DNA from 3 places in the Thalassotalea castellviae genome. Region 3 is predicted to be linked to each of the others. Evidence: predicted binding sites of a transcription regulator. Region 3 holds the regulator's gene; each other region holds the start of a gene.
The links. The regulator sigma-54, encoded in region 3, starts transcription at its own class of promoters, with help from an activator protein. The targets are predictions, from matches to a motif close to GTTGGCACGNNNNTNGNNT.

Region 1 (3,290 bases), on a different contig from region 3:
TATCTGAAAATCCTGATATCGCCATAATAGAAACGAATCAATTTAGCCAAGATGATTATGAATTTTTAGCTGAGCATAAATTTTTTCCTGACACAGACTTTATTTTCCTCAGTGAAGGGATGCCCAACGAATTACTCGATAAAGCGGTATTAAAATGCGCAGCTTACCACTATCGCACCCCGATTGAAGTGACGCATATTGATGAGCTTTTGGAAGAATTTTTCGACGAATCGCAATTAAGTCATGTCGCTAGCCACGTCGTAAAGTCGAGTAACTTAGATCAGTTCGGACTTTTATACGGCTCTTCGCGAGTGATGAAAAAGCTTTATCGAAGTGTGCGAAAAGTGGCGACCTTTGATACTAGTGTGTTAATTGTTGGTGAAAGTGGTGTTGGCAAAGAACTCGTTGCTCATACTTTGCATAATGCTAGCGAAAGAGCAGAAAAACCATTTATTGCTGTTAACTGTGGTGCTTTAAGCCAAGAGTTAGCTAGCAGTGATCTTTTTGGTCATATAAAAGGTGCATTCACCGGCGCCCATCACGCAAGAGATGGCTATTTCACTCAAGCAAAAGGAGGCACGTTATTTCTTGACGAAGTCACCGAAATGCCAGAAGAACTTCAAGTACAACTGCTTCGTGTCTTAGAAACAGGCGATTACTCACCGGTTGGCAGTAATAAAGTATTACATGCCGATGTTCGCATTATCGCGGCAACGAATCGAGATTTAGCCGATGCAGTCGCCGATGGTATCTTTAGAGAAGATCTTTATTTTAGGTTAGCTCAATTTTTATTACACGTGCCACCATTACGAAGCCGAGGCGATGATATTCAAGGCTTGGCAATACACTTTCTAGCTTACAAAAATAATGATGAAAATTTAAATAAACCAATTTCAGAAGCGGCAATTGCCAAGCTAAGCGATTATCACTGGCCGGGTAATGTAAGAGAGCTGAAATACTCGATAGAACGCGCCTATATTCTTGCAACCGATATGATCGATACTGATCACATTGTATTAACAGAACAACAAAACCAAGACAATTTGAATGTTCCGGTAGGTGTCCCTCTTGCACAAGTCGAAAAGCAAGCAATTCTTGAAACCTTGGAACAACAACAAGGTAACAAAAGTGACACGGCTCGCTTATTAGATATTAGTGTAAAAACCTTATATAACAAACTTGAAAAATACGACGATTCAGAAAAACCACAAGAATAGCGTCACGAATAAGTACTGAACTAAAATCAATCGTGAACTGATGGCCGCTTAACGATCTTTGTTCACTCAAATGAATGAGTAAGCGATAATTATATCCTGATAATAATTACAAATAGCTCATGTAATTTTTTCACACTTTTGACCTCCCTCTCCTTTTACCTTTTAACAAAAACCAAGTTATTGATTAAATAACAATGACTTAACTTGTCTGGCACAATCACTGCTTTATGGTTAATACCTTACAACAAAAGGAGATAACTGATGAAGTTCAATTTAACAAAACCAATCTTGATTTGTGGATTCTTATTGTCATCACCTTCGTTACTTGCCGCTCAAAAGTGGCAAGATAAAGCGCTTGATGCATGGATTGACGGTAAGGCTGAAACAACTTTAATGTTTAATACTAATTTAAATGCATTTGATATTAATACCGACGTTAATCATCAAGTAATAACGCTTACAGGTAAAGTAGATAGCGAAATAGAAAAAGACCTTGCAGAAGAATTACTACTCACTCTTGAGCAAGTGAAAAGCGTTAATAATCACTTAACTGTGATGTCTGATCCGGCTATTTCTCTACAAGAAAAAACCATCAACACTTTAACGGATGCGAAAATTAATACCGTAGTCAAAACAAAATTATTGATGGATCAAAATATAGATGGCACAGATATCGATGTAGACACAACAGATCGCGTGGTTACTTTATCAGGGAAAGTCTATTCTGACACTGAGCATGATCTAGTCGTCTCAATTGCTCAAAACACTAATGACGTGAAAGAAGTCGAAGATGAATTAACGATTGTTAGTCACTAAACAAGTTAACTCTCAATAACATATTAACCAATTAACCTGACTCAATGAGATAACAATTTGAAGCGTTTGCTTCGATTGTTATCTCTGTAACTAATCATGGAGATGACATGCATACTATATTTGACGCCTTAAAAGACAGCCATGAAAAACAACGCTTACTGCTTGAGATAATATTGAAAACATCCCCAGGTTCTAAAACACGGGCCGAGTTTTACTTATTACTAAAAGAAGAACTTGAAAATCACTCAAGTGCCGAAGAACGATACTTTTATGCCCCCTTAATAGAGAATGACCAAACCATTGAGCTAACTCGCCATGGTATTGCAGAGCATCATACTATTGACAAAATTATCGAAGAGCTTGACGCTACGGACTTAAATTCACCCGCATGGTTAACGCTGGCAAAAAAACTTCAGCATAAAGTGTTACATCATTTAGAAGAAGAAGAGAGAAGCTTTTTCCAAATGGCAGGTAAAGCACTTACAGATAACCAAAAAGTAAAATTAGCTGAGCAATATGACCAAGAAATGGCACTTTAACTGCCATTCAAATTGTATCTTTGATTAATTATCTGGAGGGCTAAATGTTTATCGTTAAATACTATGTAACTGCGGCATTGCTATGTTTTTTGATGGCTTTTTATTTATCTTTCGTATTGTTTCAGGCGCTATTAATATGGCTTGGACTTTCTTTGCTGTTAGTTTCCATAGCTTATACTTTTGAAATGCCTTCAATATTTAGAAAAAGCCAAGACGGTAAAATTTCAGCTTGGATACAATGGGCATTTATTCCCTTTCTTACGGGTGCAAAAATATATAATGCTTGGGCAAGAAGACATGATAAAGCGCCTGCGATCCAAAAAGTACAGGACAATTTGTACCTTTCTCGCCGCTTATTTAGCGAAGACTTGCACACTCTGAATGAACAAGGTATCAGTTGTATTGTTGATGTTACGGCTGAGTTTGTTGGGTTAGAAAGCGCCATGACAGATAAAAAGTTTGATTACTTAAATATTCCGACACTGGACCATCAAGTACCTTCGTTAAAGCAATTGTTTCACGCGCTCAATTGGATAGATGTACAAATATCACAATCAAATGCGGTTGTTGTCCATTGTGCCTTAGGAAGAGGTCGCTCGGTATTTGTCGTCGCCGCTTATATTTTAAGTAAAGATACAAGCTTGTCAGTAGAACAAGTGCTAACCTCGCTTAATCAAATCAGAAGTACAGCAAACCTTAATAGAGCGCAGCTAAAAAT
Region 2 (3,290 bases), 340 kb from region 3:
TTTATTGTAATACCTTGCTGCATCTTCTTGGCTACTGGAATCGAACCACTTCATGTGTGCGTCAAAGTATTCGCGAGTCTTACTCGTTGTTTTAATTACAGCATTAAAGGCCTTGACCATCTTTGCTCCTATCTTTGATTTTGAGCATAAAATGTTGCCAAGCATATAATTAGGGGCTTCTTTTAGTGGAAAACTCTCAATAACTGTATTGTCTTCCTCTGAGTAAAAACCAAACACGTTAGGGTATTCAATTGATATATCAAATCGTGCTTTTTCGATCATATTTACTATGCCTCTATTCGCTTTACTCGCATGACGTTTCCAGAAAAAATGAGCGTTTTCGGGAGAATTAATTAATGAATCTATTTCAACGCCATAACTTCGACCGCCAACAATGCCAAATTTAATTCCAGCGACTGTATTGATAATATCGTAAATAGAGACAGTCTTTTGTTGAGTCACTAACTGCCTGACTTTTTGGAAATAGGGGGAATTTTTATTGATGTATAATCGCAAGCCTGGGAAAACAGTTTGAGGTATTTGGGTACTATAACTAAATTCATTTCTTTCTTTTGTGGTGAGCTTATTCCCAATGCAGACATTTTCTTGATGTTTGATCAGAGTAAAACCGCGTTTAACAGGAACGTGTAATTTTTTAAAAAAATACTGTGAATTTAAGTGAGCTGCTAAAAGATTAAAAGTACTGGTGTCTATATCAAGTACTTTGTTTTTCGCAGTGACATTATTTTGTGGTGCATCAGTAACCCAAACTATTTCAGTAGCAAGCGATTGGCTAGTAATAAAAAGAGAATAAAATGAAAAGGTCACCATTATTTTATGTAACGATAAACAAGGTAAATTTTTAATTCATTTCCCATCCAATAAACTCTGTTAATTATTAATGTATAACACTTTTTTAAACTAATAAGAAATAGATAGTCAAACTCAATGGTTAATATAGCTTGCTGCTTAATTATTCATCGTAATGAAAATATTTATCTTAACTGAATTTATTTACATCAAAAAAGTGCTTAATTACTATCAAAAAAATTGCACTGAAAGTTGTATATATGTTCAATAATTTTACACTTTTAAATTGTTATTATATTTTTTCTTTTTATCTATTTGAAAAATAAGTGTTTATTTATGTGGCATGCTCTCTGCCTAATGTTGGCTGATGTATTGAAATATACAATAAAACATGGATTAATTATTTTTTAAATAAAGGTTACATATGAAATTATCTCACATTATTTTTGGTTGTTCACTGACTGCCCTGACCGCTGTTTCAAATGCTGGCGTAATTTATTCAGAAGGTTTTGAAGGGAATGACAATACATGGTCTGCATATCATAGCCCTGTTATCAATACTCCTTCTGGTGCCATTACCGCTAGCGATGGCAATAACTATGGTCTAATTGATACATCAGTCGGGGGAGCAACTGGAGCATATACTTTTTTTAGTGGCTCTAGTTCAGTCTTTGGTAATGGTTTTAGCACCAGTCTTGATGTGTTTATTGATCCTACTGTATGGGCAATTGGTGATGGTTTTGATTATTCATCAGCAGTAAATAACCAAAGTGGCGTTCATAATAGAGATTTTATATTTAACGCTGGTCAAACAACAAATAATGGTTTTGTGATTAATGCTTCTAACAACAGTGGTTTTGACTTTAATGAAGGGTCATTAATAAACAGTGATTATTATGAAGTAACTACTGCGGGTTGGTACACACTAGAGCACGTTTTTTATAATCAAGGTGGGGTGCTAGCCGTTGATTTTAATATTTTAGATGGCGTTGGTGCACTGCTTCACACTGAAACACGTTCTACAGCAGCAGATGATATTGCCACTGTTATCGGTGGTAATAGATATGGCTGGGTAACATATACTGATATGTCATTAGCTATTGATAATTCAACGTTAAGTATTACTGAAGTACCTGAGCCTTCTACATTGGCTATTTTTGCGTTAGGTATCTTAGGTTTAGCATCACGTCGATTTAAGAAATAACTATTCTTAACCAGTTTATAATATTTAAAAAACACCAATGATGATTGGTGTTTTTTTTTGAATTATAAAAAACTTCAACCTAAATTGAAGCTAGGTTCTGAGCAGAGGCTATTTGAGATTTAAACGGTCAAACCAACTTAGTGACTGATCACAAACTGGCTATGCTTTTTGTTGAGCTTAATTGCCTATGAGTTTGAGACCAAAAATGACTAGAAATTTGATTAATGGCATTAGACTCTGCATTAAAAAGTATTGCAAAACCAATACCTGAATTTGGTGAGTAACCTATATCCGCTCTAAAACCTTCTACCCAACCAGAGTGATATATTAATTCAGTGTTGGCTAATTGATATATTCGCCAACCATAACCATAATGCGCATCAGTTAAATATTCACGCCAAAATCTTCTTCGTAAATCTCTTTTGGTTTTGACTCGTGGAGTTGTGACTTCTTTGATAAGTTTCTCTGATATAACTTTTGGGTTATGTCCTAAATTTGCAATTAACCATTGAGCTAAATCAGAAATGCTCGAATTAACGCCCGCCGCAGGAGCAACGTTATAAAAATCAGGTTCGACATTAACTTTGCGCCAAGTATATTTCTTTAATTTTTTGCCATGTTTATCTTTATGTTTGGATAAGGTAGTTTTTCTGAGTACGTGTGGTTTAGCTGAGTTTTGTTGTTGGCTGAACTCTTCAATACCTACAGAACTATCATTCATTTTAAGTGGTTTAAAAATTCTTTCTTCCAGTAACGTTGAGTAGCTTTTATTCTGACTCGTTTCAATAGCAGGTTGTAACAATCCATAAAGTATATTTTGATACCCATAGCACTTCTCAGGCTGGCAAATAGGGGCTATTCGATTAAAACGACCAATAATTTTATCCATACTCCAGTTTTCGTGGAGTAAGTTGTCATAAGCATTTGGCATCAATCCACTTGAATGACTTAATAAATGTTTAAGTTGAATTTTTTCTGCAGCCCCTTTTTTTGCTAATGAAAAATGTGGAACATATTTAGTAATAGGATCGGATAAATTGATTACTTGCTCTTGTGCTAGCATCGTTGTAATCGTTGATGCAAAGGTCTTTGAAACCGACGCCAAACGAAATATAGTATGTTTATCAATAGGTTGAGATTTTTCTTTGTCAATATAACCAAATGTTTCTAGGGCTATAATTTTGTTGTTTTTTACAATGACATAAGCAGCACCCGGAATACTATATTTTTGGAGTTGTTGAGCAACATACGTTGAAAATTCATTATTTACCTCAAC
Region 3 (3,290 bases):
CGACTTTACCCCCATCAGTTAATCTACCGTGTGGGATCGCGATACCATTACCTATCCCAGTTGAACCCATTTTTTCACGTGCCATTAGACTTTCAAGCAGTGAATAAGTGTTAAAATCAGTATAAGACTCGGCAGCTTTTTCACATAATAATTCTAAAATACGCTTTTTGCTAGTAGCATGAACTGCACACAAGGTGCAGTTCTCGTTAATAAGTTCAGTTAATTTCATAATGCTCGTGTTGAAATAGACGATGGATTAATGTTGGTTGATTTTGCCTTTGTACTTTAAAACTTGTTTATCGAGTTTATTAACTAAAGCATCGATTGAAGCATACATATCGGCATTTTCGGCTTTTGCGTGTATTTCTGTTCCGTTAAGGTGGGCTGTTGCTTCCGCAATTTGATTCAGCTTTTCTACCGTCAATACCACATGAACATTATTTATATGATCAAAATGTCGTTCTAACTTGGCAAATTTTGTATTGACACTTTCACGTAAAGCTTCAGTAATTTCAACATGATGACCAGCAAGATTAATTTGCATAAGCTTAGATCCTTATTTAGTTGTTAAAGTAGACTTTTTCGTTGGTTAGAAGGAGGAATTGACAATGATTCTCGATACTTGGCAATGGTTCTTCTGGCGACATTAATGCCTTGTTCTGCAAGTAATTCCGCCATTTTACTATCACTTAATGGTTTGGCTGGAATTTCTGCAGCGACCAACTTTTTAATTAAAGCTCGAATTGCGGTGGATGAACATTCTCCACCATTTTCTGTGCTTACGTGGCTAGAGAAGAAATATTTTAATTCAAAGATTCCTCTAGGTGTATGCATATATTTTTGGGTCGTAACACGGGAAATAGTGGACTCATGCATATCTACCGCTTCTGCAATATCATTGAGTACCATAGGTCGCATTGCTTCTGGCCCGTGTTCAAAGAAGCCTTGTTGGCGTTGTACAATGCAGTTAGAGACTTTTAACAATGTATCATTTCGGCTTTCTAAGCTTTTAATAAACCATTTAGCTTCTTGTAGGTTTGAACGTATAAACTGACTGTCTGTCGATGATTTCATATTTCGTGCCATGGAGGCATATTGCTGATTAACCGATAGTCGTGGTGCTGTATCTGGGTTTAATTCAACCATCCAACGACCATTTTTCTTTTCGACCGAAACATCAGGGATGACATATTGATCATCACCTTTAATGACACTATCACCTGGTCTTGGATCCAGCGATTGAATTAGCTTGATCACTTCGCGTAGTTGATCTTCTTTTAAACGCGTTTTCCGCATGATTTGGCGATAATCTCGGTTACCTAATAAGTCGATATATTCATTAATGATCAGCTTACTTTCTTTTAACCAAGGCGTTTCTTTATCAAATTGATTTAATTGAATGGTTAAACATTCTGAGATAGAGCGAGCCCCAACGCCAACAGGATCAAACATATTAATACGTTTAAGTACGGCTTCAACTTCATCAAGTTCAACTTCTTCATTGCCCATCGCTTCAAGAATTTCTTCAACACTGACTCTTAAATAGCCAGCATCATCGATGGCATCAATAATAGCCGTCGCGATGGCAAGGTCCGTTTCTGAAAATGGCGTTAACTCCATTTGCCAGCGTAAATGGTCTTGAATGGAGTCCGTTGTTTCGCCCTGATAAGTATAATCTTCTGAAGCAGGTGCACTGGCACCGGTATTTGAAACGCCAGCACTGTAGCTTTCTTCCCAGGTAGTGTCTATGTTGAGCTCTTCAGGGATCTCAGATTTATCCATAGCTTCCGTTGTACTAATTTCATCGATAGTAGGAGCTGAATCTTCACTGCCGTCGGATGTTTTAGTGTTTTGTTCTGTTACACCAGCAGAAAATGCTTCTTCTAAGTTATCCGATTGCGCATCATTGTCACTTGGGGTTGATTCATCTACTTCTAATAATGGATTACTTTCAAGAGCTTCTTGGATTTCTTGCTGAAGATCCAACGTCGACAATTGCAAAAGCTTAATCGCTTGTTGCAATTGTGGAGTCATGGTGAGTTGTTGTCCTATTCGGAGCTGCAGACTAGGGCGCATTTATCGTATTATTTTCCTATTTTCTAGCTTCATATTGATTTTTACTTTTTATCAAAGCTTTGTGTAACTATAGCGTGAATTGCTCACCAAGGTATACATCTCTTACTTGTTGATTCGCAAGAATTTGATCTGCATTGCCTTCCGCGATTAATTCACCGTGACTAACAATATATGCATGCTCACAAACGTCTAATGTTTCACGAACATTGTGATCTGTGATTAAAATTCCAATGCCACGTTGTTTTAAGTGTAGGATAATTTTTTTTATATCACCTACTGAAATTGGATCAACGCCAGCAAAAGGCTCATCAAGTAAGATAAATTTGGGCTCTGCCGCTAGTGCTCTCGCAATTTCAACTCGGCGTCGTTCGCCACCGGATAAGCTCATGCCTAAATTATCTTTGATATGACCTATATTAAATTCTTCAACGAGATGCTCAAGCTTTTCTTCTCTACTGATATCATCTAAATCTTTACGGGTTTGCAAAATCGCCATAATATTTTCATAAACCGTTAGCTTACGGAAAATGGAAGCTTCCTGTGGAAGGTATCCGATACCTTTTCGGGCTCTTTCATGCATAGGGAGTAAAGTAATATCTTCATCATTTAAGATGATTGAACCGCTATCACTATTGACTAAACCAACTATCATATAAAACGAAGTTGTTTTACCGGCACCATTTGGACCGAGCAATCCGACAACTTGGCCTTCTTGCACTTTCATACCAACGTTCTTTACGACTTTTCGGCCTTTGTAGGCTTTTGCCAAATTATTGGCAATTAAGGTGGCAGTGGTCATTTATTTTTATTATCCAACGATTTTTTATCTAACTTTTTTTTCTCAAGGTTTTTCGGTTGTAATACCGTTTGTACTCTAGCATTGTCGTCACTGCTTGCCTGTACTTGTTCGGTCAAAAAATTATAACTGATAGTGGTGCCACTGACTTTGCTGCCTTCTTGACGAAGTTCAGCATTTCCTGAAATCATCACCGTATTTTTTTCAGGTTGATATTTAATTTCATTTGCTTGCAGATAAATAGGCGTTCCGTCTTCCAATATTTGTTCGAACGTTGCTGGTTGCCCTTTGGCAATATATGTTTTTTCGTTACTCGTGGCTTCTGTCACAACTTGCACTAGGTCTGCTTTTATTGTTAAAGAGCCTTGGGTAATAATGACATTATCAATGTAACTAAATATTTTATTTTTGAGATCAG

Region 1: the regulator sigma-54 is predicted to act here: its motif matches at 1,425-1,443, upstream of RM573_RS15955 (BON domain-containing protein).
Region 2: the regulator sigma-54 is predicted to act here: its motif matches at 1,170-1,188, upstream of RM573_RS08095 (PEP-CTERM sorting domain-containing protein).

The regions. Positions count from the first base shown of each region.
Region 1 covers NZ_JAVRIF010000011.1:56,082-59,371, forward strand. The annotation lists gene RM573_RS15950 (sigma-54 interaction domain-containing protein) at 1-1,217, shown strand, start outside; gene RM573_RS15955 (BON domain-containing protein) at 1,479-2,033, shown strand; gene RM573_RS15960 (hemerythrin domain-containing protein) at 2,141-2,572, shown strand; gene RM573_RS15965 (diacylglycerol kinase family protein) at 2,617-3,290, shown strand, end outside.
Region 2 covers NZ_JAVRIF010000003.1:389,930-393,219, forward strand. The annotation lists gene RM573_RS08090 (hypothetical protein) at 1-831, opposite strand, end outside; gene RM573_RS08095 (PEP-CTERM sorting domain-containing protein) at 1,235-2,014, shown strand; gene RM573_RS08100 (serine hydrolase domain-containing protein) at 2,163-3,290, opposite strand, start outside.
Region 3 covers NZ_JAVRIF010000003.1:45,385-48,674, forward strand. The annotation lists gene ptsN (PTS IIA-like nitrogen regulatory protein PtsN) at 1-229, opposite strand, end outside; gene hpf (ribosome hibernation promoting factor) at 257-544, opposite strand; gene RM573_RS06550 (RNA polymerase factor sigma-54) at 568-2,076, opposite strand; gene lptB (LPS export ABC transporter ATP-binding protein) at 2,144-2,875, opposite strand; gene lptA (lipopolysaccharide transport periplasmic protein LptA) at 2,872-3,290, opposite strand, start outside.